DNA from 4 places in the Streptomyces sp. Ag109_O5-10 genome. Region 3 is predicted to be linked to each of the others. Evidence: riboswitches for the same ligand, from Rfam matches in the RefSeq annotation. Region 3 holds a riboswitch; each other region holds the start of a gene.

Region 1 (2,192 bases), 7.5 Mb from region 3:
GTAGTCGTGGAAGTGGTGGGCGCCGTTGGAGACGCCGGGGGCGACGATGACGTTGTCCGAGTTGAACAGGCCGTTCGCGTTGACACCGCAGCTGGAGGAGAACGTGCCGGTGGAGCCGCCGGACCGCTCGGCCGGGGTCGAGACGTTGGGCTGGACCGAGGTGATGTCCGCGTAGTCGGCGGCGACCGGTCCGTTGCCGCCCTGGCCGCCGGCTCCGGCGCCCTGGCTCGGCGCGGCGCCGCCCTGGCCGCTCTGGCTCGGCGTGGCACTGCCCTGGGGGGCCGCCGACTGCCCGGCGCCCTGGTTCGAGGAGCGCAGGGTGCAGGCGGCGAGCTCGTCGAGGCCCTGCGGGCGGTCGCCCTCGCGGCCGATGGCGTCGGCGATGCGCTGGAGGGACTCGGACCGCTCCGCCTTCAGCGGGTCGATGATGGTCTGGCCGGCGAAGCCGGGGTTCTGCTCGATCTCGGCCGCGGACTGGGTGAGTTGCTGGTAGGCGGCGGCGATCTGCTGGTCCAGCTGGGCGAGTTCACGGTCGACGTCCGCCCGGGCGCCGTCGGGAACCGCGGTCAGCCGGCTGCCGACGTCGGGGCAGTAGATCGTGGGCGCGGACAGCACCTGGCCGGTGGCGACCTGTCCCTGGTCCCCGCCGTTCTCGGTGGCCGAGGCATAGACGTTCACCGCGACCAGTCCCCCGCCGCCGAGCATCAGGGCGACCGCTGCGAAGGTCGCGCGTTGTGCGCCGGTCGGGCGTCTGCGCCTGTTGCGTCTCAAGGTCGTTCCCCTGCGTGTCGTGGGCGGCCGGGCATGGAAATCCCCCGCCCTATACGGCTCACAGCCCCACCGTGTTCAACAGACCCGCGAATTCACGGTGACCTCACAGAAAGCGCGTGCGCCGCGGCAGGCGAACGCGACCGACGGCAACGCCCCGGTGACCCTGCGAATGCAATGGATGCGCGCGAAATACCGTTCCGCACGGTCGAGTTCCGAACGCTACGACGAACATCACAAATACGTATCGGACATTAGCCACTTCAACCTTCACACGAGTGACACAAGTTGGCTAAGTTGACGGGCAAGCCGCTCGGCTCCCCCCGGCGAATCCCGTCGGGCCGTGCGGCCTCCGCCGAGTCCGGTGCCCCTCAGGGGCTGATCCGGAGCCGGGGACCCAACCGACCACTGGGGTGAATCGGCCGCCGTCCGCAAGGACAAAGGCCGTAGGGCATGCCTTCCGGATTCGACCGCCCGAACCCGACAGCTAACCCGGTAGGCGGAGTACGGAAGGAGCACGACCCCTCAATGGCGCCCGAGAGCCGTGACGAGGTTCGGCAGCGGATCGACAGCCTCTACGACCAGGCCGAGAACGCCACCGGGAACTACAACGCCACCCGTGCGTTGAGCGGGGGCTCGCGCTCACGCGGCGTCCCGCTGTTCAAACGGCCCCGTCGTGACGACCCGGGCCTCGACAACATCGCCCGGGAGTGGTTCGAGGGGGCGCGCTCGAAGCTCGGGCCGAGCGTTCCGGCCGCGCTGCCCTCCGACCGGCAGCCCGCCCGGCCCGGCCCGCGGCGGCCCGTCAGCGCCATGGCCGCCGACCTGCTCGGCCAGCTGGAGGACTCCGGCCCGGCCCGGCTGGAGCTGACCGCGGGACCGTCCGGGCAGAGCGAGATCGAGGTCGTGCGCGAGCTGCCGGCCCGCCCGAGGCTGGAATTGACGGCGGGGCCCGCCGCGGCGCTGCCCGCGGGGACCTCGGGTGCGCCCCGGGCGCTGCCCGCCGCCGGGCCGCAGCGGCCGACGCCGGGTGCCTCGAAGACCAAGAACCAGCTCAAGCTCGCCAAGGCGCGCGAGGTGCTGTCCCAGCGCACCGGGCAGCGCGCGATCGCCGCCCTCGACGCGACCCCTGCCCCGGCCCCTGTCGTCCAGGCCGTTCCGCCGTCGACCAGCCCCTGGCCGACACCCGGGGCCCCGGCCCCGGCGCAGCAGTGGCAGGCGCCCGCCGTCGGCATACCCGACCAGCGCACCGGCAGCGCCCCCGCCAGGCCCGACTCCCCTGCCGCCACCCGCGCGCTCCCGGCGGTGACCGAGACGGGCGGCATCCCGATCGTGTCCCCTTCGGACACCGGCACCTTCCGCATCATGACCCCGGGGGGTGCCGACAGCGCCCCGACCCGGGCCGCGGCGGACACGGGCGGCTT
Region 2 (2,192 bases), 2.7 Mb from region 3:
GGTGCCCAGCACCTCGTGGTGACCGGCCGCCCGGCCCCGAGAGTGCGGCCGCTCCTCGACGACCTCGGCTGCACGGGGCTCGCGGTCTGCGGCCAGGGCGCGCAGGTGTACGACGCCGGCGCGCACCGGATGCTGTGGTCGGTCACCCTGGACCGGGAGCTGGCGGAGACCGCCCTCGGGAAGATCGAGGCCGAGGTCGGCCAGGTGTACGCGGCGGTCGACCAGGACGGCGTGGACGGGCTCACGCTCATCGAGCCGGGCTATCTGATGCCCCATCCCACGCTGCCCGCGCTGCGCGTCGCCCGGCGCGACGACCTGTGGTGCGCGCCGATCAGCAAGGTACTGCTGCGCCACCACACCCTCTCCGACGACGAACTGGCGACGATCGCCCGCTCGGTCGTCGGATCACTGGCCACGGTCACCATGTCGGGGCCGGGCACCGTCGAACTGCAGCCGTGCGGCGTGACCAAGGCGACCGGACTCGCGCTGGCCGCCGACCGGCTGGGGCTGACCCCCGGACGGGCCATCGCCTTCGGCGACATGCCCAATGACATCCCGATGTTCGAGTGGGCGGCCCACGGGGTGGCGATGGCCAACGCCCACCCCGAACTCAGGGCTGTGGCCGACGAGATCACCACGTCGAACGAGGACGACGGCATCGCCGTCGTCCTCGAAGGACTCTTCGACTGACGCGAGGCGTCGGTCAGGTCAGTACGCGCCGTTGACGTTGTCGATCGAGCCGTACCGCGCGGCGGCGTAGTTGCAGGCGGCGGTGATGTTCGCGACCGGGTCGTAGATGTCGAACGACGTGCCGTCCACGTGGTAGGCCTTGAACGTCGGGTCGATGACCTGGAGCAGGCCCTTGGACGGGATGCCCTTGGCCGCGTTGGAGTCCCAGAGGTTGATCGCCCGCGGGTTGCCGGAGGACTCGCGCATCAGGTTGCGGTAGATGCCGTTGTAGGTGCCCGGGATCTTCTTCTCCGCCATGATCGCGAGCGACTCGCGGATCCAGCCGTCGAGGTTGTTCGGGTACCCGGCGAGGGTCGTGGAGGCCGTCGTGGTGGTGGAGGAGGCGGCGGACGCGGCCGTCGCCCCGATGAGCGGGAGGGCGAGGACGGCGGCACCGGTGCCGATGACGGCGAGCGTGCGGACGATGTGGTTACGGCGGTGCTGGGGGGCAGCGGGCATGGCGAGGTTCCTCTCCGTCGCCTGCGAGGTGAGCTGTCGGGTTCGGGCCCGGGGAGTTCCCGGCCGTACCGCCCGAAGGCGGTACGACTTCACCCCTAGCCGTTCCGGAACGACGTCTGTTCTGTGACGTCGGCCGCCCGGTCCGGCGACTTACCTGGGTCCCCCGCTCCTGCCATGCGAATGAACTCGTTGATGGGTCACTACGGGCGGCGGCAGGATTCGGCGTCCGCCCGGCGAGCCGGAACGTATGCGAGAGCACATGTCCGAAACAAGAGCCTGATTCATACAAATGCCGATTGACCTTGATCTGTGCCGTATGGGGCGCTTGATCCTTTGCGGTCGCCAATCCTCAACTGGCCCACTGGAAAAGGGAAGGAAGGGTCACCTAACAACCCTTGTGGTGTCGGGGCTCACGTGACCCATTTCACGAAACGGCAATAATGGCAAAGCGGACATTATGGACTATCGGAATCCTCCTTTTCCCGGTTCGGCGGAATACCGTCCAGCTCGCATTGGTTGGAATTGCGCCCCGAGGTGTGCCTATATGGGTGATTGGAGAGATTAGTCCGAATTGATAGATCCTGTGGATTTCTGGCCGATAGGGGGCGGGTGAGGGGGGCGAGTGTCGCCGGTCGGGCTCAATGACGCAGGCGGGGAGGCTGGTTGGGGGCCCGGGCCGGGGTGTGTCGAAGATCGATATGTGCGTGATTCTCATCACGTCGGGGGAAGGGTGTCAGGGGCATCGGGGATCGCCGGTGCGCGTGTCCGTCGTGAGGACGGAACCTCCGCGGCGGTGCGAGTCGTTGACATGACGGCAGCCTGGGCGGGGACCCGGGTGTGCGATGTCCCTGCGGGCCGACGGGGGGAAGGGCGGGCATCCCGTGCGCGCGTAGGGGTGCCGTTCCGTCGGCCGGCGGGATGGCGGTCGGGCAGGCGCGCATACAGGAGTCGCAGGCCGAGGGATGCGGGTCGGCGGAACGCGGAGGTCGTCGTGCGTGGACCCG
Region 3 (2,192 bases):
CGATCTGGTCGAGCAGTTTCCCGCGTACGGCGAGGTTGGTGTAGCTGAAGTCGCCCTCGGGGCGCCGGTCGGACAGCAGTACCGCGAACCGGTCGGCCCAGCCGACGAACGCCCCGTCCGGGCCGGGGTCTCCCACGCCCTCGGTGAAGCTGTCCCCCACCGCCGCGTACGACCCGATCACTGATGCATTGTCACTCTTCGAATCGTCTCCCACGTCGGGCCATGATTCACCTTCGGCTGTGACCTACGCGACCGTAATAAGGGGTTGACGCTCGGTGAGATAAGACACCCTTAAATACTTTGCCAATCTTGGAATAAGTCCCTGACCAGCGGCGTTGACGTGTCGATCCCGAACGGGGCCGCGTGTGGGGCGGCCCCGTCGACACCGGGATATGCGCTCGGGTCAGCCGACGGTGACGCCCTTGGAGCGGAGGTAGGCGACCGGGTTCACGTCCGAGCCGTAGTCGGGGGTGGTGCGGATCTCGAAGTGGAGGTGCGGGCCGGTCACGTTGCCGGTCGCGCCGGAGAGGCCGACCTGCTGGCCCGCGGTCACGGTCTGACCGACCGAGACGGACAGGGCGGAGAGGTGGCCGTACTGCGCGTAGTAGCCGTCGGCCAGGCGGATGACGACCTGGTTGCCGTAGGCGCCGCCCCAGCCGGCCGTGACGACGGTGCCGGTGCCGACGGCCTTGACCGGGGTACCGGTCGGGACGACGAAGTCGACGCCCGTGTGGTAGCCGCTGGACCACATGCTGCCGGCCACGTGGTAGCCGGTGCCGATGGTGCCACCGGTGACCGGGAGGGTGAAGCCAAAGGCGGTCGTGACCGAACCGCCCGAGTTGTTCGAGGTGTGCGAGGCGTCTGAGGACGAAGCCGAGGACGAGGTGGACGACCCCGGGTTCGACTGCGCCTCGGGGCGGGCGCCGGAGTCCGTCGGCGCGGCGTGCCGGCCGCCGAGGGTGAGCTTGAGGCCGGGATGGATCAGCGAGGGATTGCCGCCGACCGCCTGCCGGTTGTCGGCGTAGAGCCGGTGCCAGCCACCGCGGACGTTCTGGTCGCGGGCGATCTTCGAGAGACAGTCGCCGGGCACCACCGTGTAGATCCGCCGCGCGGAATGCACGGCGCCGGAATTCCCTGCGGGGGCCTCCCTCACCGCGGCCCTCTCGACCACGGGAAGCGACTGGGTGGTCTTTTCGGAAAGGGACTGCGTGGTGGCCGCGTGGGCGCCGGTGGCCCCCATGAGCGGCAGAGCCAGCGCGGCGCCACCGGTTCCGGCGACGGCCATCGAGCGGGTGAGACGCTGGGACTTGGGACGGCGGTGCTTACCCTTCGCGGGCATGGCGCATTCCTCTCCTGCGCCTGCGAGGTGAGCTGTCGGGTTCGGGCTGGAGCTGCCCGGCCACACCGGAGGACGTGGCTACACCCCTAGCCGTCCCGGGAACCGGAACAGGCGGTCATACCTGGTGGGTCCCCCGCTCCTGCCGGGCACGGGTGAGTGTGTGTGGGGACTCCGGGCGGCGGCAGGATTCGGCGTTCCGACCGGATGTGCGGCGAACGTAAGCGAGTAGGACGGACATGGACAAGCACCCGGTTCCGGCCGTCCGGTTCCGACTTGATCCATAAAGGGAAATTCCGGTCACCCTCCGTGAATTCCGGCCCCCTGCGGATTTCCAATTCACCTGCGAAATCTCGGGATTACGTGAGCATGACGCGCGACGGACGGTCACGCATATGACGCTCCTCACGCACGTCACACCACGTCCACTTATTCCAGAGCAAGTAATGACGAAGGCACCAAGTCGGGCATATATGTCAGATCCGGCGGAACCGGAAGACTGCCGCATCCAGGTCACCCTTCAGCCCGGTACGCAGTCCGTGGTGCAAGAGCACGGCACCTCGATGCACTTCGCCCGTTTCGCGGCATTCGTACGCAGCGGTCGAGTCGAGCCCCTGCAGCCGCACCGCCGGGGCCGGCTCGCCGTAGCTCTGCGCCTGCAGCCAGGCCAGGACCACGGTCTCGTCGCCGAGCGTGTACTGCACCGCGCTGAGCCCGCCGGCCGGCGGCCGCAGCCGGAACTGGTCGCCACGCTGCACCTGGGGCCGGATCTCCTTGTAGAGCTCCACCCAGTGCCCAGCCTCGGCCAGCTCCTCCTCGGTCCACCGCGAGAGGTCGCCGCCGACCCCGAGCGCCC
Region 4 (2,192 bases), 4.3 Mb from region 3:
GTGCAAGCGTCGGGGGTGACTCCAAGACCGACCCTTCCGGCAAATCCAGCACGACGGACAAGTCGGAATCCGCCGACTCCGACTCCGACTCCGGCTCCGGCGCGTCGAAGGCCAGCGAGAGTCCCGTCGTCTCCGGGGCCGACCACTCGGACAAATCGTGGCAGACCGGCGGGTCTTGGAGTCTGGTCGACACGGGAGCCCTCAGTGGCGGCGGCAAGCACCGCGGCGGCTCGGCGGACGAAAACGTGACAAACGGTCAGGCTGCCGCATCCTCCGGCCGGCACGCCTCCGGTGGCGGCGGCACCTACACCGTCCGTGACGGCGACACTCTGGCCTCCATCGCCGACTCCCTTGATCTCGACGGCGGATGGCGTGCGCTCTACGACGCCAACAAGGCCGACATCGGCTCCGACGCGAATGCCATCACCCCCGGTCAGACCCTGAAACTCGGCACCGAATAGGACGAAACGCGGCGGGAGTTGACAACCCGCTTCGAGTTGAATGTCCGTTTTGGTGAAAGTGTGGGATGAGTCTCAGAAGCCCTGATCATCTTTGAAATTCGCCTGACGGCCTGTCTACGGTCGAGGCCGCTCGTCACCACGAGCCCCGGCCGTCGCAACGCCGAGTCCTGCCAGCGGCCGTCCGGGAACAGTCGTCGCGTCATGCGCCGTAGGCAGGAGCGGGGGACCCAAGGTAAGTGCCGGGACCGGTGGTTGAGACCGCCGATCCGGCTCGGGGTGAAGCCGCGCACCGACACACGGGTGTGCGGCCGGGCAACTCAACCGGCCCGAACCCGACAGCTCACCTCGCAGGCGTCGGTGAGGGGATCGATCCATGCTGTTCTCGGGCAAGGGCAAGCACCGTCGTCCGTCCAAGGCCGTCCGCGCCATCGCTGTCGCCGGTGTCACCGGCGTCGCCGTCGCGGCCCCGCTGATGGCGGCCGGCAGCGCCTCCGCCGCCACCGCCTCCGAGTGGGACGCCGTCGCGCAGTGCGAGTCCGGCGGCAACTGGGCCATCAACACCGGCAACGGCTACTACGGCGGTCTGCAGTTCTCCGCCTCGACCTGGGCCGCGTACGGCGGCACTCAGTACGCCGCGCAGGCCAACCAGGCCACCAAGGCGCAGCAGATCCAGATCGCCGAGAAGGTCCTCGGCGCCCAGGGCAAGGGCGCCTGGCCGGTCTGCGGCACGGGCCTGTCCGGTGCCACCTACACCGGCGGCAGCGCCGGTTCCTCCAGCTCCTCGTCGAGCGGCAGCGCCGGCACGAGCACCCGCTCGACCGACACCCAGGCCGCCTCCCGCTCCGCCGAGCGCCCGGCCGCCAAGAAGACCGTCACCACCCCGACCGGCAAGAAGGTCAAGAAGGGCGACGGCGAGTACAAGGTCGTCAAGGGCGACACCCTCAGCTCGATCGCCGAGAAGCACAAGGTCAAGGGCGGCTGGCAGGCGCTGTTCAAGCTGAACAAGGACATCGTCGAGGACGCCGACTTCATCTACCCGGGCCAGCAGCTGCACCTGAAGTAGGGCACCTGACGCAGCCCGCCGGGCGGCCGCCGGAAGTACTGAGCGGTCCCCAGCCGAACCACAGCTCCCCCACAGCCGTGGTCCCCATAGTGGAGAGCATGTGAGGGCCACCCCCGTCCCCCACGGACCCCGCTCCGGTGCGTTTTCCCCCGAACGCACCGGAGCGGGGTTTCTTTTTGCCCCCGCCGCGCCGCCGCCCCACCGTCCGGCGTCCCGTCGTCCCCCTCTTGACCCGCTCTTCTCCCGTTCTTCATCGGGACCCCCTTTGTTCCGCGCATGAACAATGAGTACCGTCTGTGTGTCCACGGGCCGGTCGGTCGTGCCGGCCGACGGCCCCGGGACGGTTAGGCTCTAGTCGCAAGGCTGAGCAAGGGCCGACGAGGCCCGCGTGCGCCCCGCACAACCAGCGTCACATCCCAAGAAGGAGATGCTCGTGCCGTCCATCGACGTCGTCGTAGCCCGGGAAATCCTGGACTCCCGAGGCAACCCCACGGTCGAGGTCGAGGTCGGCCTCGACGACGGCAGCACGGGTCGTGCCGCCGTCCCGTCCGGCGCCTCCACCGGTGCCTTCGAGGCCATCGAGCTCCGTGACGGCGACCCCAACCGCTACCAGGGCAAGGGCGTCGAGAAGGCCGTCCTCGCCGTCATCGAGCAGATCGGCCCGGAGC

The links. A riboswitch is a leader RNA that binds a small molecule or an ion and turns the genes downstream of it on or off. The one in region 3 is predicted to bind cyclic di-AMP.
Region 1: another riboswitch for cyclic di-AMP. It lies ahead of BLW82_RS46405 (NlpC/P60 family protein); the one in region 3 lies ahead of BLW82_RS05765 (M23 family metallopeptidase).
Region 2: another riboswitch for cyclic di-AMP. It lies ahead of BLW82_RS17815 (transglycosylase SLT domain-containing protein); the one in region 3 lies ahead of BLW82_RS05765 (M23 family metallopeptidase).
Region 4: another riboswitch for cyclic di-AMP. It lies ahead of BLW82_RS25260 (LysM peptidoglycan-binding domain-containing protein); the one in region 3 lies ahead of BLW82_RS05765 (M23 family metallopeptidase).

The regions. Positions count from the first base shown of each region.
Region 1 is NZ_FNTQ01000001.1:8,696,450-8,698,641, reverse strand. Features, by position in the region: gene BLW82_RS39625 (DUF1996 domain-containing protein) at 1-705, opposite strand, end outside; cyclic di-AMP (ydaO/yuaA leader) riboswitch at 1,112-1,286, shown strand; gene BLW82_RS46405 (NlpC/P60 family protein) at 1,297-2,192, shown strand, end outside.
Region 2 is NZ_FNTQ01000001.1:3,898,307-3,900,498, reverse strand. Features, by position in the region: gene BLW82_RS17820 (HAD family hydrolase) at 1-690, shown strand, start outside; gene BLW82_RS17815 (transglycosylase SLT domain-containing protein) at 709-1,188, opposite strand; cyclic di-AMP (ydaO/yuaA leader) riboswitch at 1,194-1,390, opposite strand.
Region 3 is NZ_FNTQ01000001.1:1,225,090-1,227,281, forward strand. Features, by position in the region: gene BLW82_RS05760 (SGNH/GDSL hydrolase family protein) at 1-181, opposite strand, end outside; gene BLW82_RS05765 (M23 family metallopeptidase) at 404-1,339, opposite strand; cyclic di-AMP (ydaO/yuaA leader) riboswitch at 1,344-1,504, opposite strand; gene BLW82_RS05770 (alpha-galactosidase) at 1,813-2,192, opposite strand, start outside.
Region 4 is NZ_FNTQ01000001.1:5,507,073-5,509,264, forward strand. Features, by position in the region: gene BLW82_RS25255 (LysM peptidoglycan-binding domain-containing protein) at 1-461, shown strand, start outside; cyclic di-AMP (ydaO/yuaA leader) riboswitch at 656-830, shown strand; gene BLW82_RS25260 (LysM peptidoglycan-binding domain-containing protein) at 835-1,524, shown strand; gene eno (phosphopyruvate hydratase) at 1,952-2,192, shown strand, end outside.